Regions from separate parts of the Variovorax sp. 01T432 genome, predicted to be linked through region 3. Evidence: predicted binding sites of a transcription regulator. Region 3 holds the regulator's gene; each other region holds the start of a gene.
What was found. Region 3 encodes sigma-54, which starts transcription at its own class of promoters, with help from an activator protein. Its sites were predicted from a motif close to TGGCANGNAANCTGCTTT; they were not measured.

Region 1 (7,475 bases), on a different contig from region 3:
ACGCCAAGGTCGCGCGCATGCTCGACGAGATGGCCGAGGTGCCCGGCACCGAAGGCGTGCTGTTGACCTTCGACGACTTCGTCAAGGGCGTGGAAGCCTTCGGCGAGCGCATCCAGCCGCTGATGCAGAGCCGCATCGGCGCCGACACGCCCGTGCCCTCGCAAGTGCGGGCCGAAGCGCTTGCCGCATGAACCGCCGATCCAGTGAAGGAATCCTCGCCATGCCCCCCGCTCCCACGCCGGACCTTCCCAGGAACGCCACCCTCAGCTCCACCACGCCCGCGGGCGTGCCGAGCGCGCCGGGGGCTGCGCCGCCGCTGATCCTGCCGGCGAGGCCCGAGCCGCTGGCCCTGCAGGCCGCGCAATCGGCGCTGATCGTGGTCGACATGCAGAACGCCTACGCCTCGCCGGGCGGCTATGTCGACTCGGCCGGCTTCGACATCTCGGGTGCGCAGGGCGTGATCGACAACATCGGCCGGGCCATCCTCGCGACACGCGCGGCCGGCATGCTCGTCGTGTTCCTGCAGAACGGCTGGGACGCCGGCTACGTGGAGGCCGGGGGTCCGGGCTCGCCCAACTGGCACAAGTCGAACGCGCTCAAGACCATGCGCAGGAGGCCCGAGCTCCAGGGCCGCTTCCTCGCCAAGGGCGGCTGGGACTACGAACTCATCGACGCGATGAAGCCGCGGGACGGCGACATCGTGATCCCGAAGACGCGCTACAGCGGCTTCTTCAACAGCACCCTCGACAGCACGCTGCGCGCACGCGGCATTCGCAACCTGGTGTTCACCGGCATCGCGACCAACGTGTGCGTGGAGTCGACGCTGCGCGACGCCTTCCACCTCGAGTACTTCGCCGTGATGCTGGAAGACGCGACGCACGAGCTCGGCGGACCGGCGATCCAGAAGGCAGCGGTCTACAACATCGAGACCTTCTTCGGCTGGGTCTCGACGGTGGAGGACTTCTGCCGCACCGCCGCCGGCGCCTGACCCATCCTTCCCCCATTCATCACTCAAGGACTCCCTCATGCCCAAGCAAGCCATCATTCCACCCGGAACCACAACGCCCATCGCCCCCTTCGTCCCCGGCACCCTGGCCGATGGCGTGGTCTACGTCTCGGGCACCCTGCCCTTCGACGAGGACAACAACGTGGTCCATGTCGGCGATGCCACGGCGCAGACGCGCCACGTGCTCGCCACCATCCAGCGCGTGATCGAGACCGCCGGCGGCACCATGGACGACGTGAGCTTCAACATGATCATGATCAGGGACTGGGCCGACTATGCGAAGGTCAACGCGGTCTATGCCGAGTTCTTCCCGGGCGTGAAGCCGGCGCGCTACTGCATCCAGTGCGGCCTCGTGAAGCCGGACGCGCTGATCGAGATCGCCTCGATCGCGCACGTCGGCAAGAAGGCCTGAGCGTCGCTGCGATGTACCACGAAGTCCATGGTCGGGGCCGGCCCGGCGCGCCCAGTGTGCTGCTGTCCTCCGGCCTGGGCGGCTCGGCCGGCTTCTGGAAGCCGCAGATTCCCGCCCTCGTCGAAGCCGGCTGGCGCGTGGTCGCCTACGACCAGCGCGGCACCGGGCGCAGCCCCGACGCGCTGGCGCCGGACCACAGCATCGCCGACATGGCGCGCGATGTCGTCGAAGTGATGGACGCGACCGACAGCGCGCAATGCCACCTGGTGGGCCATGCGCTCGGCGGCCTCGTGGGCCTTCAGCTCGCGCTCGATGCGCCGGCGCGCGTGGCCAGCCTCGCGCTGATCAACGCGTGGTCCGCACCCAATCCGCATTCGGCGCGCTGCTTCGATGCGCGGCTCGCGTTGCTGGGCGCGTGCGGCCCGCGCGCGTATGTCGAGGCGCAGCCGATCTTCCTGTACCCCGCGGCGTGGGCCGCCGCCAACTCCGCGCTGGTGGCGGCCGAGGTGGAACACGCGCTCGCGCACTTCCCGGGCGAAGCCAACATGCGCGCCCGCATCGCCGCGCTGCGCGCCTTCGATGTCGACGCCCGACTGGCCGGCATCGGCGTGCCCACGCTGGTCGCGGCGGCCATGGACGACGTGCTGGTGCCCTGGACCATGTCGCAGCGCCTGGCCGATGCCCTGCCCCGGGCCACGTTCGAGCGCGTGCCGCACGGCGGCCACGCCCACAGCGCGACCGAGCCCGACGCCTTCAACCACACGCTGCTGGCCTTCCTCGCGACGCAGCCTGCCATCACCTCTTCGAGCATCCGCGCATGACACACACCCTCGACGACGCCGCCCTGGCGACCTTGTTCACCGAAGCCCGCAGCCACAACGGCTGGACATCCGAACCCGTCTCGGACGACATGCTGCGGCAGGTCTACGAACTCGCGCGCATGGGGCCGACCTCCGCCAACTGCTCGCCGGGCCGCTTCGTCTTCGTGCGCACGCCGCAGGCCAAGCAGTTGCTGGCGCCGGCGCTGTCGGCCAGCAATCTCGACAAGACGATGAGCGCGCCGGTGACGGTGATCGCCGCCTGGGACACGGCCTTTCACGAGAAGCTGCCCAAGCTCTTCCCGCACACGGATGCCCGACCCTGGTTCACCGGCAGCCCCGAGGTCGCGCACGACACGGCCTTTCGCAACGGCACACTCCAGGCGGCCTATCTGCTGCTCGCCGCGCGCGCGCTCGGCCTGGACGCGGGGCCGATGTCGGGCTTCGACAAGGCCAAGCTCAACGCCAGCTTCTTCGCGGGCACGACCTGGACCGCCAACTTCCTGATCAACCTCGGCCACGGCGACCCCGCCAAGCGCTTCGGCCGTCTGCCGCGGCTCGATTTCGACGAAGCCTGCACGCTGGCCTGAGGCCGAACGCGTTCGCCACGGAGACCGCCCATGAATCCCTCGCTTTCCCCCTGCCCGGCCACACCCTCGCGCCCGCCCGCGGGGCACGACGCACCGCTGCCGCGCAACGACTACCGCAACGCCATGGCGCGCCTGGGGGCGGCGGTCAACATCGTCACCACCGAGGGGCCGGCCGGCCGCGCGGGCTTCACCGCGTCGGCGGTGTGCAGCGTCACGGACGATCCGCCGACCTTGCTGATCTGCCTCAACCGTGGCGCCTCGGTCTACCCGGCGTTCCAGGCCAACGGCGTCCTGTGCGTGAACGTGCTCGCCGCCGGCCATCGGGAGCTGTCCGGCGTGTTCGGCGGCAAGACGCCGATGGACGAACGCTTTGCCGCCGCCACCTGGCGCGCCGGCGCGACCGGCTCGCCGATGCTGGAAGGCGCGGCCGTGTCCTTCGATTGCCGCGTGATGCGCAGCACCAGCGTCGGGACGCACGACGTGCTGTTCTGCGAAGCTGTTGCCATCGCCATCGGCGAGGCAAGGCACGGGCTCATCTACTTCGACCGGCGCTACCACGACCTCGTGGCGCCCGCGCATTAGGAGGAGACACCCCCGAAGCGCCTGCGGCGCCTCCCCCTCAAGGGGGCGATACCGGCGGCCCGGCAAAGCCGGTTCCGCGGTATCCCTGGCTTTGGGCCACGCCGGCTTCGTGCGTCTTGGGTCGCGGCAATCGGACTACGCGCCCCGCGGCGCAAGGATGCCGTCGAGCACGATGCGCTGTACGTTCTCGACGGTCTGCTCGAAGAAGGCCGGATCGGCCAGCGTGCGGCCCGTGACGGCCTCGACCTGCACACCGAAATCGGCATAATGCTGCGTGGTAGCCCAGAGCGCGAAGACCAGGTGATGCGCGTCGACGGGCGCAAGCTTGCCGGCCGCCACCCAGGCGCGAATGACCTCGGACTTGCGATCGACGAGTTCGCGCAGCTCGCGCCCGAGTTCGTCGCGCAACAGCGGCGCACCCTGGATCATCTCGAGACAGAACAGCCGCGATGCATCGGGCCGGTCGCGCGAGATCACGAGTTTGCGACGGATGTAGTCGGCAATGGCCTCGCGCGGGTCCTGCTCCGCGCTGAAGCCGCGCAGCGGCTCGAGCCAGACGGTCAGCAGGTCGCGCAGCACGCTGACGTAAAGCTCCTCCTTGTTGGCGAAGTAATAGAGCAGGTTGCTCTTGGAGACATCCGCGCGCGCCGCCACCTGGTCGACGCTGGTGCCATGCAATCCGTAGCGCGAGAACAGGCCGAGCGCGGCGGACAGGATCACGGCGCGCTTGTCCTCGATCTGGCGCAGCCGCCGGTTCGCCGATGCCGCGCTGCGCGGCGCGGCAGCCCGCGGGCTCAGCGCGCGTTGCGAGGGCTTGACATTGCGCCGCGCGACCGCGGTCTTGGGTGCGGCCTTGGCCTTGCCTGCGTTCTTGCTTCCCGCGGTGGCGCCCACGCGCGTCGCCGCTCCTCCATGGATCGTCTTTGGCATCTGTGCTGTTCCTGCGTGCTCGCCTGCTTGTGCGTTTGTTCGGCCTCGGAGGCTACAACATTTGTCCATTTGGTCCAACTGGCACAGACGTTGCATGACGGATCGCACGAGGACGTCGTTTTGACGCAGATCAAGGTTCCATGTTGAAGTCCATCCCCCTTATCGATCTCGGCGGACATCTCGATCCGCACCATCCCGAGGCACGGCACACGGCCCGCAGGTTGCACGATGCGCTGAGACTTCGCCTACATCGGTGGTCACAACGTGGCGCCACGAACGCGCGCGGCCGCCTTCGAAGCCTCGCGCCGCTTCCACGAGTCGCCGCTCGAACAGAAGCAATCGCTCGCCATCAACGCCTTCCATCGCGGCTACATGGGCATGGCCACCTCGACCATCGTCACCTCGTCGGTGGCGAAGGTGACGCGGCCGAACATGAGCGAGTCGCTGATGCTGATGCACGAGCTGCCGCCGGACGACCCGGGCCTGCGCGCCAGCCTGCCGCTGCAGGGGCCGAACCAGTGGCCCCAGTGGCTGCCGGAATTCAGGCCCGCGATGACGCAGTACATCGGCGAAGTCGACGCGCTCGGCCGCTACGTGGTGCGCCTCATCGCGATGAGCCTCGGGCTCGAAGCGACGGCGCTCGACCACCACTTCGACCACCCGACCACATTCCTGCGCGCCCTGCATTACCCGCCGCAGGCACCGCTGGAGAACGAGCAGATGGGCTCGGCGCCCCACACCGACTACGGGATCATCACGCTGCTCGCGCAAGACGATTCGGGCGGGCTGCAGGTGCGCCCGCGCGGCGGCGACTGGATCGAGGCACCGCCGATCGCCGACACCTACGTGCTCAACGTCGGCGACATGCTGGCGCGCTGGACCAACGACCGCTTCGTCTCGACCCCGCACCGCGTGATCAACCGCTCCGGCGGCGACCGCTACTCGCTGCCCTACTTCCTCGACCCGGGCATGGACGCACTCATCGAATGCGTGCCCAGCTGCACCGACGACACCCATCCGCCGCTCTATCCGCCGGTGAGATACGGCGACTACCTGATGGAGCGGCTCAACAAGAACTACGACTACCGGCGAGACACGCCCACCGTGGGCGCCGCCGCGCTCTGAGCGCGGGTGACGGCCTCTTTCCCTTTCTCTTCTTGAAGGACCACCTCCCCATGAAAAACCTTTCGCGCCGCGACTGCCTCCACGCCATGGCCGCCGCCGCGGGCATGTCGGCCCTGGCCATGCCCGGGATCTCGCTGGCCGCGCAGAACCTGGTCGTCAACACCTACGGCGGGCGCTGGGAGAAGTTCTGGCGCTCCGACCTGATGCCGATGTTCCAGAAGTCGTCAGGCATCGAGACCACGCTGGACGTCGGGCTTGGCAAGAACTTCGTCGCCAACCTGCGTGCCGCGGGTGTGGACAAGCCGCCCTACAGCATCCTCATGGTGAACGAGAACATCGCGAGCATGGTGCGCGCCGAAGGCTACTTCGAGCCCATTCCCGCGGCCAAGGTGCCGAACCTCGGGAGCGTGTATCCCAACCTGCGCAACCCCGGCGACAACGGCGTGCGCGCCATTGTCTCCACCATCGGCATCGGCTATCGCAAGGATCTGGTGAAGACACCGCCGAAGTCGTGGTCCGACCTGTGGAGCAACCCGGAGTTCAAGGGCAAGATCGGCCTCTATCAGATCGGCAACACTGCGGCGATGCTGTTCCTGCTGATGACGGCCAAGCTCTATGGCGGCTCGCAGGACGCGATCGACCGCGCCTTCGTCGAGATCAAGAAGCTGCTGCCCTTCACGCAGGCCGACTGGAGCGGCACGCTGTCGACCATGCTCACGCGCGGCGACGTCACGGTGGCCGTGATCGACTTTCCCGAAATCGTCGCGCTGCAGAAGAAGGGCGTGCCGGTCGAGATGGTGGTGCCGACCGAAGGCGTGCTGGCCTTCGAGCAGTCCTTCAACGTGCTGAAGAACGCGCCCGCCAAGGACGAGGCCTACAAGTACCTCGACTTCATCCTGCGTCCGGACGCGCAGGAGATGATGGCCAAGGAATTCTTCACCTCGCCGACCAACACCCAGTCCCGGCTGGGTGCCGAACTGGCGAAGGACGTGCCGATCAGCGGCGACCGGATGAAGTCGATCTTCCAGTTCGACTGGACCCGGGTCAATCCGCAGGTCGCGTCGATCACCGACCGCTGGAACCGGGAGATGAAATGATCGGCCGGCGCACCACGCGCGTGTCGCTGGAGGGCATCCGCAAGACCTTCCATGCCGCCGCCGCGCCGGCCATCCAGCACCTGGACCTCAGCACCGAGGAAGGCGAATTCATCTCGCTGCTGGGCCCGAGCGGCTGCGGCAAGACGACGACGCTGCGCTGCGTGGCGGGTTTCGAGTTTCCCGACGAAGGCCGCGTGCGGCTCGACGACGAGGACATCACCGACCTGCCGCCCGAGAAGCGCGACATCGGCATGGTGTTCCAGAACTACGCGCTGTTCCCGCACCTCACGGTCCATCGCAACCTGGCGTTCGGGCTGGAGATGCGCGGCATCGGCAAGACCGAGATCCGGCGCCGCGTGGACGAGGTGCTCGCGATGGTGCAGCTGACCGCGATGTCCGAACGCTACCCGCGCCAGCTCTCCGGCGGGCAGCAGCAGCGCGTGGCGCTGGCGCGCGCGCTGGTCATCGAGCCGCGTCTTCTGCTGCTCGACGAGCCGCTGGCGAACCTCGACGCCGTGCTGCGCGAAGACATGCGCGTCTTCATCCGCGAACTGCAGAAGCGCGTGGGCATCACCACGCTCTATGTGACGCACGACCAGGCCGAGGCGATGGTGATGTCCGACCGCGTGGCCGTGATGCTCGGCGGCAGGCTGTTGCAGTTCGACGTGCCCGAGGCCATCTACATGCGACCGCGCAGCATCGAGGTCGCGCGCTTCATCGGCCGCTCGAACCTGATCGAAGGCCGCGTCGAGGCGATGACGGACGCGCCGGGGCCGTACGCCACCTACCGCGTGGCCACCGCACTGGGCATCGTGCCGGCCTGCCACGACCGCCCGCTGGCGGCGGGCCAGTCCGTGCACGTCACGATCCGCCCCGAAGCCGTGCGCTTCCAGAACGACGGCCCCTACAGCGGCC
Region 2 (7,475 bases), on a different contig from region 3:
GAGTCGAGATCGGCCACGCGCATCGACGCGCTCTGATCCGGGTATTGCTTGATGGCGCGTCCCGCGTAATCCCACTCCGCGAAGTGGCAGGGATCGTAGAACCCCCCCTGCCACAGGCGCTCGGGCGCATAGCGGTAGGCACCCTTGGGCGCATGCCGGGCGACGCAACCGCGCACCGGACTCCTCAGTGAATAGACGAAGAAGGCGGGACGCCCGGGCGGGATCGGCCGCCGGCTCCAGGTGTTGCGCGTCTGCGCCTGAAGGTCGTCGAGCATCTGCGGCGTCGTGCGCACCAGGGCGAAGGGCGCGTCGTTCCAGGTGAAGAAGATCGGGATTCCGGCGGCAACCTCGTCGATCGGAACGTCGACGTAGGCCACCGGCGTGTTCGTGGCCACGATGGACGATCGCGTCAACAGGAACACGACGGCCACACAGATGGCCAGCACGACGGTCCACAGAAGCGCGCGGGCTTTGCTCATCGGACCCATCTTGCACCATGCGCCGCCGGATTCACATTCCCGTCAACTGCCGCTTCTAAAGTGGGCCGGTCACCCCCGTGACTCGAAGAAATCCCCACAGACTCCGGAAGGAAGTTTCATGAAAACCAGAAGAACGCGGTTCTTGACGGCCGTTCTCGCGCTCCTTGTCTCCAGCGTCACCACGATGGCATTGGCTGACCACGACACCGATGACCGGGACGGCCGGGACGGGCGCAACGCGCCCTACCTCATCGGCCTCTGGGGTGACCTGCCCTATTCGGACGAGCAGGCGCTCAAGGGCGTGCCGAACCTGATCGCGGACATGAACAGGCAAGACCTGGCATTCACCGTCCACGACGGCGATCTCAAGGCCGGCAGCGGCACGCCGGGCTCCGTCACGCCGACGACCTGCAGCGACGCCATGTATGTGCAGGCCCATGGCTTCTTCGACGCGTTGAAGGCCCCCGCCATGCTCACGCCCGGCGACAACGACTGGACCGATTGCGATCGTCCGGCGAACGGCGGCTTCTCGTCGCGCGAGCGCCTGGACCATGAACGCCAGGTGTTCTTCGGCACCCCCTATTCGATGGGCCGGCAGCGCATGCGCCAGGAAGTACAGAGCGCCGCGCTCTGCCTGGGCGTGAACGGCCCGACGCCCTGCGTCGAGAATCGCCGCTGGACCTTCGGCGGCGTGACCTACGTGACGCTCAATGTCCAGGGCTCGTGCAACAACCTGTGCGACACGGCGCCCGACGCGGCGGAGTGGGCCGCGCGCAATCTGGCCAACATCGCCTGGCTGAGGGAGTCGTTCCGCTTCGCCGCCGCACGGCAATCGGCCGCGGTCATGATCATCTCTCAGGCCAATCCAGGCTGGGATGCGACCGATGCAACGCGAGCGCCGCTGCGCGACCCGAAGACGCTCGCCCAGACGGACGGCCAGCCGGACGGCTTCCAGGACTACCTGGTGGCCCTGCGCGAGGAGGTCATCGCCTTCCGCAAGCCCGTCGCCTACGTGCATGGGGACTCGCACTACCACCGCATCGACAAGCCGCTGCTCGACAGCCTGGGCCGCCGGCTCGAGAACTTCACGCGGGTCGAGACTTTCGGCGACAACCAGGCCAACGGCACCAACGACGTGAACTGGCTGCGGGTCCGTGTCGACCCCCGAAGCCGCGAAGTGTTCGCCTACCAGCAGCAGATCGTGCCCGCCAACCGCACGGCGGTGCCGGCGCCCTGAGGCCGGCGTCAGCGGGCTGCGGCGCGCCGCAGCCGCGCGCTCACTTGGCGCGGCCGTACCGGGCGGTGAAGGTGGCCGCGGCCAGCTTGTTGGCGTTGATCATGAAGCCGACCAGCGCCGCGGTGCCGTCGGCCGGCACGTCGAGCTTGTCGGTCTTCAGCGCGTAGACGGTGAAGACATAGCGATGCGGCTTGTCGCCCGGGGGCGGGCAGGCGCCGCCGAAGGCGGCCGTGCCGAAGTCGGTGCGCGCCTGGGCGCTTCCGGCGGGCAGGCCCTTGCCCTCGGCCACGCCGGCGCCCTCGGGCAATTCGGTGGCCGTGGCCGGGATGTTGTAGACCACCCAGTGCCACCAGCCCGAACCGGTGGGCGCGTCGGGGTCGTACACGGTGACGGCGAAGCTCCGGGTCTCCTTGGGCGCGCCGCTCCACTTCAGCGCGGGCGAGACGTTCTTGCCGCTGCAGCCGAAGCCGTTGAAGACCTGGGCCTCGGTCAGCATGCTGCCGGGCTTGATGGTCGGGCTGGCGAGCGTGAAGCCGGCGCCGTGGGCGAGCGGCAGGCAGGCCGCCAGCGCGAGGACCAGGGCGCTCGAACGCAGGGTGGATTGCAGGGTCATGGCCTTCTCCTTCTATTCGACGGAAGCGCGCGAGGCGTGATCATGCGCCAGCGCCGTGGTCCCATCCAACCGGGATACGGGCCGTGAAGGTCGTGCCCTCGTCGGTGGATGAAGTGACCGTCAGGCTGCCCCGGTGAGCCTTCACGATTTCGGAGCAGATGTACAGGCCCAGGCCCAGGCCGCCGCCGGGCTTGCTGCTCGCGGGTCGCCAGTAGGGCTGGAAGATCTTGTCGAGGTCCGCCGGCGGGATGGGCGAGCCGCCGTTCCTCACGGACACCACGAGTTCATCGGCTTCGCCCCTCACCTGGACGATGATGGGCTGGTCGGGCGCGCCGTAGGTGACGGCGTTGCCCAGCAGGTTCGACAGCAACTGCTGCACTCGCCCCTGGTCGCAACGAACCGAACCGGCGATGTCGATCTCATCGCGGATGTCCAGGCGGGGATTGGCGGCGCGCGTCTCGTCCACGACGTCCCTCAGGGCCGAACCCAGGAAGTCCGCGTCGCGGATCGTGAGGCCGATGCCCGACCCGAGGCGGCCGCGCGCCAGGTCGAGCACGTCGTCGATCAACCCGGACATGCGCCGCGTGCTGGACCGCAGCCGCGCGCCCAGCTTGACCAGTTCGGGCGCATCCGTGCGCCGCGACAGGAGCTCGGCGGTGGCGCCGACGGCGGCCAGCGGGTTGCGCAGGTCATGCCCGAGCACGGCGATGAATTGCTCGCGCAATTCGGATGCCGCACGCTCGCCCTTGAGCGCTGTCTCTGCCTGCTCCTGGCGGTCCTCATTCTCGAGCTGATGCGCGATCAGTTCCGCGAAGGCCGTGAACATGGCCACGATGCGCGCGTCCGAAACGATGGCCGGCCGCGGATCGATGGCGCACAGGTTCCCGAAATAGTCGCCGTTGCGGCGGATGATCGGCACGGAGATGTAGCTCTCGATGTTGTAGAGGCGCGGCGTGTGGTGGTCTCGGTAGACCGGGTCCTGGCTGGCGTGGTCGATGACGACGGGGCGCCGGAACGCGCGCGCTTCGCGGCAGAGCGTGGTTTCCACCTTGAGCTGCCCGCCGGGCCGGAGGCCGAACTGGATGCGGTCCTCGACGGCGCAGGCCGTCCAATTGCCTTCGGTGACACGCGCGACGGCCGCGAAGCCCATGCCGGTGTTCTGGCAGATGAGCTTGAGCAGCGAGGGCACCGAGCTCATGCGGCCGATCGCTGCCACGTCATGCGCGATGGCTTCGGGGCTGTCAACCACCGAGGCGGCATCGGCGGGATTGTCGAGCGGTTCCAAGATGCCTCGAATTGCGCAAGGCGCCTAACCCGCGGGCGGCTTCTCTTGAGTCTGGCGGAAGAATGCATTGAGCTCCGCGCCCGACGCGGCCCCTTCGAAGCCATCGAAGCTTCCATCCGCGAGCGAACGCGCGGCGCGGGAGAACCCGCCCCAGGCCGCGCGCGCCAGGGCGCCGCCGACGCTGACGCGCCGCACGCCGAGTTCGGCGATGTCCTGCAGGGTGAAGTGGCTGACGGAGCCGACCAGCAGGTTCACCGGCTTGGGCGCCACGGCGGCGACGACGGCGGCGATCTCCTCGCGCGTGCGGATGCCCGGCGCGTAGAGGCAGTCGGCGCCGGCCTCGGAATAGGCCTTGAGCCTGGCGATGGTGTCGTCGAGGTCGGGCCGTCCGACGAGGAAGTTCTCCGCCCGCCCGACGAGCAGCGTGTCGCCGCCCGCCGCGTCGATGGCCTTTCGCGCGGCGCGCAGCCGCGCGACGGCGGCGCCGATGTCGCGCAGCGGGTCGGCGGCATCGCCGGTCGAATCCTCGATCGACAGCCCCGCGACGCCGGTCTCGATGGCCAGCCGCACGCTCTCGGCGACGCCTTGCGGATCCTCCGCGAAGCCGCTCTCGAAGTCCGCGTTCACCGGAAGATCGGTGGCGGCGACGATCTCGCGCAGATGCTCGAGGACCGTCTCTCGCGACATCGCGCCGTCGAAGCCGCCGCGTGACCACGCGAATCCCGAGCTGGTGGTCGCCAGCGCCTTGAAGCCCAGGCCTTGCAGGAAGAGCGCGCTGCCCACGTCCCAGGGGTTGGGCAGGGCGAAGCAGCCTTGGGCGTGGAGGGCGCGGAAGGCGGCGCGCTTTCGGGCGACGGTACGGGTCATGGGGTCCTCCTCGACGGGGTGAAAGAGAAAAGGCGCTTCGGTCGCTCATCGCCTTGCCGATTGGAATCGGGGCCGTCTTCCCAATCCGGCAAGAGCGGTTGTACCTCACTGCCGGGCATTTTCCTCATTCAAAGTGCCCTGTGCCGTTCCGGTGCATGACGCGCTGATGTGGAACACAAGGCACCACGATAGCTCTCATTTGGCACCAATATTGCTTGCAGAGGACGCCTTCGCCGGTAGATCCGGTGATTCGCACCATTTCAAGACATAAATCTGCAAGTTGGGCCTCATGGACGCACTAAGACAGGGCGCGGATGCGCTGTTCATTCTTCTCGGGGCCATCATGGTCCTTGCCATGCACGCGGGCTTCGCGTTCCTCGAACTCGGCACTGTGCGCAAGAAGAACCAGGTCAATGCGCTGGTCAAGATCCTGGTCGATTTCTCGGTCTCGACCGTGGCGTATTTCCTGGTCGGTTACGGCGTGGCCTATGGCACGCACTTCTTCGTCGGTGCCGATCAGCTGGCGCTCAAGAGCGGCTATGAACTGGTGAAGTTCTTCTTCCTGCTCACCTTCGCGGCCGCCATCCCGGCCATCATCTCGGGCGGCATCGCCGAGCGCGCGCGCTTCTGGCCGCAGCTGATCGCGACGGCGGTGATCGTCGGCTTCGTCTATCCGCTGTACGAAGGCATCGCGTGGAACAAGGCCTTCGGCATCCAGGGGTGGATCGCGTCGGTCACGGGCAGCGAGTTCCACGACTTCGCGGGCTCGGTGGTGGTGCATGCGCTGGGCGGCTGGCTGGCGCTGCCGGCCGTGCTGCTGCTGGGCGCGCGCCGCAACCGCTACCGTGGCGACGGCTCGCTCAGTGCGCATCCGCCTTCGAGCATCCCTTTCCTCGCGCTGGGCGCCTGGGTGCTGTGCGTGGGCTGGTTCGGCTTCAACGTGATGAGCGCCCAGAGCATCGACAAGATCTCCGGGCTGGTGGCGGTCAACTCGCTGATGGCGATGGTCGGCGGCACGCTGGTGGCGCTGGCGCTGGGCAAGAACGACCCGGGCTTCGTCTACAACGGCCCCTTGGCGGGCCTGGTGGCCGTGTGCGCCGGCTCCGACCTGATGCATCCGATCGGCGCGCTGGTGGTGGGCGGCGTGGCGGGCGCGATCTTCGTCGTCATGTTCACGCTGACGCAGAACAAGTGGAAGATCGACGACGTGCTCGGCGTCTGGCCGCTGCACGGCCTGTGCGGCACCTGGGGCGGGATCGCGGCCGGCATCTTCGGCAGCAAGGCGCTGGGCGGCATCGGCGGCGTGAGCGTGCTGGCGCAGCTCATCGGCGTGGCGATCGGCGTCGTCTGGGCGCTGGTCGCGGGCACCGTGGTGTACGGGGTGCTCAAGAAGACGCTGGGTCTGCGCCTCTCGCAGGAGGAAGAGTACGAGGGCGCGGATCTCTCGATCCACCACATCACGGCCACGCCCGAGCGCGAGGCGAACTGGTAGGCGGGGCGCTGACACCGGTTCAGTAAGATGGGCCAGGGGCCTGCGCTCGCCATGCAGGCTGACGAACGAACGTCACCAACAAGAAGACAAAGCGCATGAATTCGGAAGAGGAATATGACCGGATCGTCGGAAGCCTGTACGACGCGGCCTTGCTGCCCGATACCTGGCGGCGGGCGCTCGGCGAGCTGACCTCCTGGACGGGCGCCAACCTCTTCCATCTCGTTCAATGGAATGCCACGTCGCAGCAGAGCCGATTCAACGTGCACTCGGAGGGCATCGAAGGCCCCATTCGGCTCTATGACGCGTACTACGGCCGTATCGACCCACGGCGCGTGCTGGCGAGCGAATGCCCGGAAGGCGAGGTATCGGCCTGCCAGCGGCACTTCGACGCCAGCTTCATCTCGCGCAGCGAGTACTACCAGGACTACCTGGCGCCCTGGGGCGTTCGCCACACGCTGTCGAGTTCGGTGCTCACCGAGGGCGACGATCGGATCCTGGTGGGGCTGGTACGCGCCAGCGAACGGGGCGCCTTCGCCGATGAGGAGATCAAGCGCACGCAGCGCCTCATGCCGCATCTGCGCCGCGCATGCAGGCTGTGGATGCGCACGCGCGACCTGCATGAATCATTGGCGATCGATCGTCAGGCGGCGCATTCCACCGGGCTGGCGGTGTTCGGCCTCGATGCGAACGGCAAGATCGTCTTTGCCAACGGCCACGCGGAGGCGCTGCTGGGGGACGACGACAGTCTCGTGGTCAAGGGCGGTCGTCTCAGGGCCACGGCGCCGGCGGATGCGTCCCGGCTTCGACGCGCCATCGTGCAAGCCGTCGAGAGCAAGCTCGCCAGCAGCCTCCCCGTCTCAGGCGTGCGATCCGGACCGCAGGCCTGCTTCGTGAGCGTGGCGAGCCTTCCCCAGGAAGCCCTGCTGGCGCCCGCGCTGGGTCGCGCCCGCGCGCTTGTCACGGCGCGGCGACGCGGGCAGGCCGGCACGCTGTCGTCGCAACAGCTGTCGCAGATCTTCGGCCTGACGCCGGCGGAGTGCGGGGCCGCGCTGGCCTTGCTCGACGGCAAGTCGCCGGAGGAATACGCCCGCGGAGCTCGGTTGTCGATGTCGACCGTCCGGACCCAGCTTCGGGCGGTCTACGCGAAGACGAACACGCGCGGACAGGCCGAGGTCGTCGGGCTTCTCAAGGCACTCCCCGGCTGAGTTCGCCGTGCCGGGTCCGACAGCCGGCCATGCGACCCTGAAACGGGACATTTGTCACGCGTGACGTGGCGGCCTTCGTCCAGATGGATGAAGACGACGCATGGATGCGCCTTTGAGAATCGTGCCGTGCCCCGGTGCCTGCTCCCTGGAGCGGTCGCATCGGGCCGCATCGCCAACAACATCCCACAAGGCCCATGAATACTCTCCTCTTGCGTACACCTGCCGCGCTCTGGCCGGCTATCTCCCTTGCAGCCGTGCTGACCGCCTGCGGCGGCGGGGGAGGCTCGTCCGGCGGCG
Region 3 (7,475 bases):
GGGGCGCACGCCGCCGGCCTTGGCGCGGAAGCGGTCGGCAATGGCGTCCTTGATGCGCAGGGTGGCGAAGTTGAGGCTCTGCAGCGGGCTGTGCTGCGCGGTGGTCTCGATCTTGAAGGTCTGCTTGGGCGTGAACCAGATCTCCCAGGCCACGCCGCTGGCGATGGCGTAGAGGTCGTGCTCGTTGCGATAGGGCGCATGGGCGAGTTCGATCAGCACGCGCTGCGAGAGCCGGCTGTGGAGGTTGAGCTTCATGGCGTCGCGCCAGTCGGCCTGCACGCGCACGCCGCCGCGCAAGGTCAGCAGGTCCTGGCCGGCGCGGCCGGTGAGGGCGTGCACTTCCTGCGCGAGGAAATCCTCGACACCGGCTGCACAGGGGAGGAATAGCGAGAGGTCGTTCACGCGACCATTGTCGCCGCTGGCCACCCCGAATGGACCCGGCTGCTCTATAGTGCATCCGCCGATGAGCCCACCACCCGCCCCTGCCCATCCTGAGCTGCTCGAGGCGGACGCGTTTGCCATCCGATGCGAGGTGCTTCGCCTGAGCGCCCAGCCGAGCGGCCCGGTGCTGTTGGTGCAGTTCCTGCTCGACTGCGGCGTGGCGGCGCTCTTTGCCTGGCAATACTCGGTCGCGCGCGCACTGGTCTGGATTGCGCTGATCGCCGTCAGCACGGCCTTGCGCGGCTTCTTTCCGCAGCGGCTGCCCGCGTCGCTCACGCCCGCCAATCTGCCGCCGGCGCTGCGCCTGCACACGGCGCGCATCGCAGTCCACGAGGCGGCGCACGGGCTGGCCGGGGTGCTGCTGTTCAACCCGGCCGACCCTACGGCGCAGTTGCTGCTGGGCGTGGTGATCATGGCAATGACGCTGTCCTCGGCGTTCTCGGTGTCCTACCACACGCCCGCGATGCAACTCGCCATCACGCTGCTGCTGGCGCCGATCATCGCGATGGGCATCATCCACGGCGCGCCGCCGATGGTGGCGCTGTCGGTGCTGGGGGTCGGGCTGCTCGCGATGGTGTGGAAACTGGTGGCGGAGCGTTCTCGCCAGTTGGAGGAGAACATCGGCCTGCGGCACAACGAGAGCACGCTGCGCGAGCAGGCGCTGGCCGGACTGCGCGAATCGCAGCAGGCGCAGGCCGACCGCCTGCGCTTCTTCTCGGCGGCCAACCATGACCTTCGCCAGCCGGTGATGGCGATGGGTCTCCAGGCCGAGGTGCTGCGCCACCAGTTGAACGCCGGCGAGGACATGGCGACGGTACAGCACACGGTCGCCTCGCTCTCGCGGGCGCAGCAGGCGCTCGAAGGGCTGACCAACCAGCTCCTGGAGATCGGGCGCATCGAGGCGGCGGCCGATCCCATCACGCCGGTCGCGGTGGCCCTGGGACCCTTGATGCACGAATTCGCGCGCCAGGGCGGCGGTGGCCGGGTGCGGGTGCGCTGCCCGGACGGCGCGGTGGCGTGGACCGACGCCGTGGCGCTGCGGCGCATTCTCGGCAACCTGATGGACAACGCGCTCAAGTTCACGCCGCGCGGCCGCGTGCTGCTGGCCTGTCGGCGCCGCAGCAACGGCTGGCGCGTGGAAGTGCGCGACGCGGGCATCGGCATCGCGCCGGACGCGCAGGAGCGCGTGTTCGGCGATTTCGAGCAGGTGGGCAACGTGGAGCGCAATCTGCAACGCGGCCACGGGCTGGGCCTCGCGATCGTGCGGCGCCTGGCGCAGCGGCTGGACGTGCAGGTGACGCTGCGTTCGAGGCTCGGACGGGGCTCGGTATTCGGATTCACGCTGCCGGCCGCGCCGGTGCATGCTGCCGTGCTGCCGGTGGCAGCCCCGGCGGGGGATGCGATGGATCACGCGACGCACGCATCACGACCGCTGCGCCCCGGGCTTGCCGTGCTGGTGGTGGAAGACAACGCGGTGGTGGCCGACAGCATCGCCGCGCTGCTGCGCCTGTGGAACGCGCGGCCGCGCGTGTACGGAAGCGCGGCCGAGGCACTCGCGCTGGCCGACCTGCACGCCATTGACTTCGCACTGTGCGACATCCGCCTGCCGGGCGCGCTCGACGGCATCGCACTGGCCCGCGAACTGCAGCGGCAAAGGCCGGAACTGGCGATCGCCCTGGTGTCGGCCGACATCGACGAAGCGACACGGCAGCTGGCCGAGGCGCGCGGCTGGCACGCGCTGCGCAAGCCCGTGCAGCCGGCCGCGCTGCGTGCGGTGTTGCAGCTGGCGCGCGTCTGACCGGCGGCTTGCGGCCGGACGCTCCTAGAGGGCCTTGCGCAGATTGGCTGGCGCGATGCGCAATGCTTCCCGGTACTTCGCCACTGTGCGGCGAGCGCATTCGATGCCTTGCTCCTTGAGCATCTCCGAGAGCTGGCTGTCGGACAGCGGCTTCTTGAGATCCTCGGCGCTCACGAACTGCTTGATCAAGGCGCGCACCGCGGTACTCGACGCGTTGCCGCCGGTCTCGGTGCCGAGCGCGGAGCCGAAGAAATACTTGAGTTCGACAGTGCCGTAGGGCGTCGCCATGTACTTGGCGGTGGTCACCCGGCTGATGGTCGACTCGTGAAGGCCCAGCTCGTCGGCGATCTCGCGCAGCACCAGCGGACGCATCGCCAGCTCGCCGTGCACGAAGAAGCTCTTCTGCCGCTCGACGATGGCGTTGGACACGCGCAGGATGGTGTCGAAGCGCTGCTGGATGTTCTTGATGAACCAGCGCGCCTCCTGCAGGCGCTGCGACAGCGCCTGGCTGCCCTCGCCCTTGTGCTGCCTGAGCGCGCCGGCATAGATGTCGTGCACGCGCAGGCGGGGCATCACCTCGGGATTGAGCATGACGCGGAACTTGGCGTTGGTGCCGTTGCCTACGCGCGTGACGATCACGTCCGGCACGACGACGTTGCGCTCGACATCCACGAAGCGGCGGCCCGGCTTGGGTTCGAGCCGGGCGATGAGTTGCAGGGCGGCGCGGACTTCTTCCTCGTTGCTGCGGGTGAGCGTGGCCAGGCGCTTGAAGTCGCGCCGGGCGAGCAGCTCCATCGGCTGTTTGCAGATCGCGAGGGCGGTCTTGCGCACCTGGGCCTCGTCGGGGCTTTCGCCCTCGTGGGCGAGGGCCCTCAGCTGGATGCTGAGGCACTCGCCGAGGTTGCGCGCGCCGACGCCGACCGGCTCCAGGCTTTGCAGCAAGCCGAGCGCGACCTGGAAGTGGTGCACCAGATCGTCGAACTGGTCGTTGTCGTCGCCCGCCAGGCCCGAGGCGAGGGCGGGCAGCGAGTCTTCGAGGTAGCCGTCGTCGTTGAGGGATTCGATCAGGAAGCGCAGGGCGGCGCGGTCGTTCTCGTTGAGGCGCAGGCCCAGCGCCTGGCGATGCAGGAAGGACTGCAGCGATTCCTGGCTGCGCGCGAGTTCGGTCGCATCGGTGCGCTCGTCGTCGCCGAGGTTGTTGGCACGCGCGGGAGCGTCGCCGCCCCATTCGGTATCGTCGGGCGCGAGGTCGATGGTGCCGTCGCCTTCCCAGTCGGGTTCGCCGTCGGCGGTATCGGTGGTGGAGGCGGCCTCGGTCTCGGCCGGGCTTGCGACAGCGGCCTCGGCCACGGAGGCCGACGGCCCGGCGCTGAATTCGCCCTCGCCCTCGGCCAGGCGGTCGTCATCGCGCACCGGCGCATCGGCCGACTCCAGGCCGAATTCCTCGCGCGTGGCTTCCTCGGCGGTGCGCTCGAGGAAGGGGTTGTCGTCGAGCATCTGCTCGACTTCCTGGCTCAATTCGAGCGTGGACAGCTGCAGCAGCCGGATCGACTGCTGAAGCTGCGGCGTCAGGGCGAGATGCTGCGATACGCGCAGCGAAAGACCTTGCTTCATGGCGCACGACAACAAGTGAGGCCGCCGCACACGGCCGCGCGATGCGGCCGGCCCGTCCCCGGCAGGGGGTCGGCGAGGCACGATGTGCGGAGCCTGGGGGTAAGCAACATTACATCCGGAAGTGTTCGCCCAGGTACACCCTTCGCACCTCGGCGTTGTCGACGATCTCCGAAGGCGTGCCTTGTGCCAGCACATGCCCGTCGCTGATGATGAATGCGTGATCGCAGATGCCCAGCGTTTCACGCACATTGTGGTCGGTGATGAGAACGCCGATGCCGCGTTCCTTCAGGAAACTGATGATCCGCTGGATCTCGATCACCGCGATCGGGTCGATGCCGGCGAAGGGCTCGTCGAGCAGGATGAAGCGCGGTTGTGTGGCGAGGGCGCGCGCGATCTCGACGCGCCGGCGCTCGCCACCCGACAGCGAGAGCGCGGACGAATCGCGCAGGTGATCGACACGCAGGTCGGTCAACAGTTCGGTGAGCCGCTCCTCGATCCGCTTGTTCGACAAGGAGACCGGCCGCCCCGAGCCATCGGGCTCGTACTGGAGCTCCAGCACGGCGCGCACGTTCTCCTCGACCGTGAGCTTGCGAAAGATCGAAGCTTCCTGCGGCAGGTAGCTCAGCCCCATGCGCGCGCGGCGATGGATGGGCATGTGCGCGATCGGCTCGCCGTCGATGGTGATCTCGCCCGCATCGGCCCGCACCAGCCCGACGATCATGTAGAAGGAGGTGGTCTTGCCCGCGCCGTTGGGGCCCAGCAGGCCGACCACTTCGCCCTTCTGCACGGCCAGCGAGACGTCCTTGACGACCGTGCGGCTGCCGTAGCTCTTCTTCAGGCCGCGCGCCTCCAGGCGGCTGCCCGCCGTGGCTGCATGGGGGTTCAGGCCGAGGGCTGCCATCACTTGCCTTGCTCGCCGCTGAGCGTGGTGCTCGGGCGCAGACCCGAACCGGCGGCGGGAAGGGTGGCGGGCGCGGCGGCCCGGGCAGGCGCCGGCGCCGCTGCCGGCGCCGCTGCCGGCGCCGCGGGCTTGGGCGTCAGGACGGCCCTCACCCGGCCGCTGGATTGCGTCGCGACGCCCGCGTTCGGCGGCAGCGAGGACCCGTTGACGCTGAAGGTGTCGTTGCTCTGGTCGTAGACGATCAGCGGTCCGCTGCTCTCGTCGTTGACAGTCGCGCCCAGCAGCCGGCGCATCACGGCGCGCCGGATGAATTTCACGTTGTCGGCGCGGCTGTCGTATTCGATCACTTCGGCTTCACCCTCGATCCATTCGTCGGGCCCGGCGTCGCGCTTCTGCTTGTAGTAGGCCAGCTTGCCCGGCGCCGCGGTGACGACGCCGTACTGGTAGCCATCCGGGTCCTGCCGCACGTCGATGCGCGCGCCGCGGATGGTGATCGTGCCCTTGGTCACCAGCACGTTGCCCGTGAAGACGCTGGTCTGCTTGAGATCGTCGTAGCGCATCGCGTCCGCATCGATGTTCATCGGCTTGGTACGGTCGGCCTTCTCCGCCTGGGCGAGCGGCGCGAAGCCAGCCAACCACAGGGTGAGGACAAAAGCACTAACCAGCTGGCTAAGGGAAAAGGATGAGGGTTGCGACTTCATAGAGGCACGAAACTTGCTGCGCGATTGTATGCGGCCGGGGGTCCCGGTTCGGCGCGGCCCGAATGAAAAAGCCCGCCGAAGCGGGCTCCATCGACTTTAGGGCATCCAGGCAGAGCATGGTTGCCCGTCCCGGCATAGGCCGTCAGCCCTTGCGCGCCTCGCCGATCAGGTAATCCGCGACCTTCAGCGCGCCCTCCATCGAGCCGGAGGTGTCGCCGTCCAGGTACCAGCGCCCGGCCACGCCGAAAGCCGGCACGCCGGCGACCGCGTAGTCGTTGGTGAGCTGGGTCGCGCGCTTGGCCTTGCCGACCACGGAGAAGGACTTGAACAGGTCGGCGAACTTCTTGGCATCCAGACCCGGCTGGTTCGCGGACCAGGCAAGAATCGCGTCGTCCCCGTTGATGTTCTGGCGCTTGTTGTGGATGGCGTCGAAGATCTTCAGTTGGAATTCGTCGACCTTGCCCAAGGCTTCCAGCGTGTAGTAGAGGCGCTGCTTGGCTTCGACGTCGTTGCCGACGAAGGGTACCGGCACGCGCTTGAACGCCACATGCGGCGGCAGCTGCTTGACCCAGGCTTCGAGCCGCGGCTCGAACGCGGCGCAATGCGGGCAGTTGTAAGAGAAGAATTCGAGCACCTCGACCTTGCCTGCGGGGGTGTCGATGGGCGCGGGTTTCTTCAGCGCGATGTACTCGGTGCCTTCCTTGGGCACGCGCGGCGATTGCGCATGCGTCGGGGCGGCCAGTGGAAGAAGGCCGAGCGTTGCCGCGGCCAGCGAAAAATCACGACGTTTCATAAGAAGAAGTCCTACAGTGTGGGCAGAAAGAGCCGGCCCCGCGGATCGAAGTTCCCGGTGAACAACAGTAACGGAGAATCAAGTCTCAGCGTTGAACACGGACCAGGGCCGATTCGAGGCCACCGCCGTCGAGCCGCTCCTTCAGCCGATCGGCTTCGTCCTTCTTGTTGAAAGGCCCCGCGCGCACGCGGTAGACAGTGCGCCCGGCCTGTTCGCGCTCCGTCACCTTCGCCTCCACGCCCATGAGCGACAGCTTGGCGCGCTGCGCCTCGGCGTCCTCGGGCGTGCGGAAGGCACCCGCCTGCACGAAATACACGAAGGGATCGGTGGCGGCGCTGACACCCGAGCTGGCGTTGGCGGTGGCCACGCTCGTGCCGCCGCCCGAGCGCGCTCTGGCGAGGTCGCCGATCGGATCGTTCGACGGCGGCAGCGCGTTCGCTTCGGCCGGAACCGGCGCCGTGCGCGCCGGGCGCGGCGCGGCGCTGGGTGCGACCACCACGGGCACCGGCCCGCTCGGAGGATGGAGGGGACCGACCGACGCGGGCTGCGGGGGCGCGGCGGATACCTCGGGCACGGCGGCCGTCGCCGGCCGCTGGGCGTTCGACTTGCCGGCGAGCGGCGCATTCGGGTCCCAGTCGCGGTTCTTGCGGGCTTCGGCTTCGTCCTGCTCGGCCCCGCCGCGCTGGGTCTTGGTCATGAACGGTATCGGCACTTTGGTTACATAAACCGCAATGCCGAGCGCCACGCCGAGGCCGAGCACCAAGCCGACGATGAGCCCGATGATGGTGTTGCCGCTTTGTCGTTGTTTCATGGAGAGAGTGGAATTCACATCTTGCGCGGCGCGCTGACGCCGAGAATTGCGAGGCCATTGTGCAGCACCTGCGCGGTGGCGGCGACCAGCGCCAGGCGGGCCAGCCTGACCGGCTCGTCGTCGACCAGGATACGCTCGGCGTCGTAATAGCTGTGGTAGCTCGCGGCCAGTTCGCGCAGGTAGAAGGTGACGTCGTGCGGCGCGAAATCCTTGGCTGCGGCACCGAGCATGTCCGGGTACTTCGCCAGCAGCAGCATGAGGGCCTGCGCCGCGGGGCTCTGCAACGGGGAAAGGTCGACTTGCGCTAGCGTGGCCGCATTGCCGCCCCACGCCGCCAGCACCGAGCAGATCCGCGCATGCGCGTACTGCACGTAGTAGACGGGGTTGTCGTTGTTCTGCGCCAGCGCGAGATCGAT

Region 1: the regulator sigma-54 is predicted to act here: its motif matches at 4,418-4,435, upstream of AC1DNF_RS05660 (isopenicillin N synthase family dioxygenase).
Region 2: the regulator sigma-54 is predicted to act here: its motif matches at 4,682-4,699, upstream of AC1DNF_RS20385 (ammonium transporter).

What each region holds. Positions count from the first base shown of each region.
Region 1 is NZ_JBFTPS010000005.1:129,315-136,789, forward strand. Features, by position in the region: gene rutA (pyrimidine utilization protein A) at 1-191, shown strand, start outside; gene rutB (pyrimidine utilization protein B) at 221-988, shown strand; gene rutC (pyrimidine utilization protein C) at 1,026-1,418, shown strand; gene rutD (pyrimidine utilization protein D) at 1,430-2,239, shown strand; gene AC1DNF_RS05645 (malonic semialdehyde reductase) at 2,236-2,826, shown strand; gene rutF (NADH-dependent FMN reductase RutF) at 2,857-3,408, shown strand; gene rutR (HTH-type transcriptional regulator RutR) at 3,544-4,338, opposite strand; gene AC1DNF_RS05660 (isopenicillin N synthase family dioxygenase) at 4,603-5,463, shown strand; gene AC1DNF_RS05665 (ABC transporter substrate-binding protein) at 5,514-6,560, shown strand; gene AC1DNF_RS05670 (ABC transporter ATP-binding protein) at 6,557-7,475, shown strand, end outside.
Region 2 is NZ_JBFTPS010000027.1:43,832-51,306, reverse strand. Features, by position in the region: gene AC1DNF_RS20410 (Rieske (2Fe-2S) protein) at 1-479, opposite strand, end outside; gene AC1DNF_RS20405 (hypothetical protein) at 598-1,716, shown strand; gene AC1DNF_RS20400 (YbhB/YbcL family Raf kinase inhibitor-like protein) at 1,757-2,329, opposite strand; gene AC1DNF_RS20395 (GAF domain-containing sensor histidine kinase) at 2,370-3,614, opposite strand; gene AC1DNF_RS20390 (isocitrate lyase/PEP mutase family protein) at 3,639-4,481, opposite strand; gene AC1DNF_RS20385 (ammonium transporter) at 4,771-5,973, shown strand; gene AC1DNF_RS20380 (helix-turn-helix transcriptional regulator) at 6,069-7,178, shown strand; gene AC1DNF_RS20375 (hypothetical protein) at 7,373-7,475, shown strand, end outside.
Region 3 is NZ_JBFTPS010000070.1:11,221-18,695, reverse strand. Features, by position in the region: gene AC1DNF_RS31880 (THUMP domain-containing class I SAM-dependent RNA methyltransferase) at 1-402, opposite strand, end outside; gene AC1DNF_RS31875 (sensor histidine kinase) at 464-2,239, shown strand; gene AC1DNF_RS31870 (RNA polymerase factor sigma-54) at 2,264-3,853, opposite strand; gene lptB (LPS export ABC transporter ATP-binding protein) at 3,963-4,754, opposite strand; gene lptA (lipopolysaccharide transport periplasmic protein LptA) at 4,754-5,455, opposite strand; gene AC1DNF_RS31855 (thiol:disulfide interchange protein DsbA/DsbL) at 5,598-6,248, opposite strand; gene AC1DNF_RS31850 (SPOR domain-containing protein) at 6,334-7,059, opposite strand; gene argS (arginine--tRNA ligase) at 7,074-7,475, opposite strand, start outside.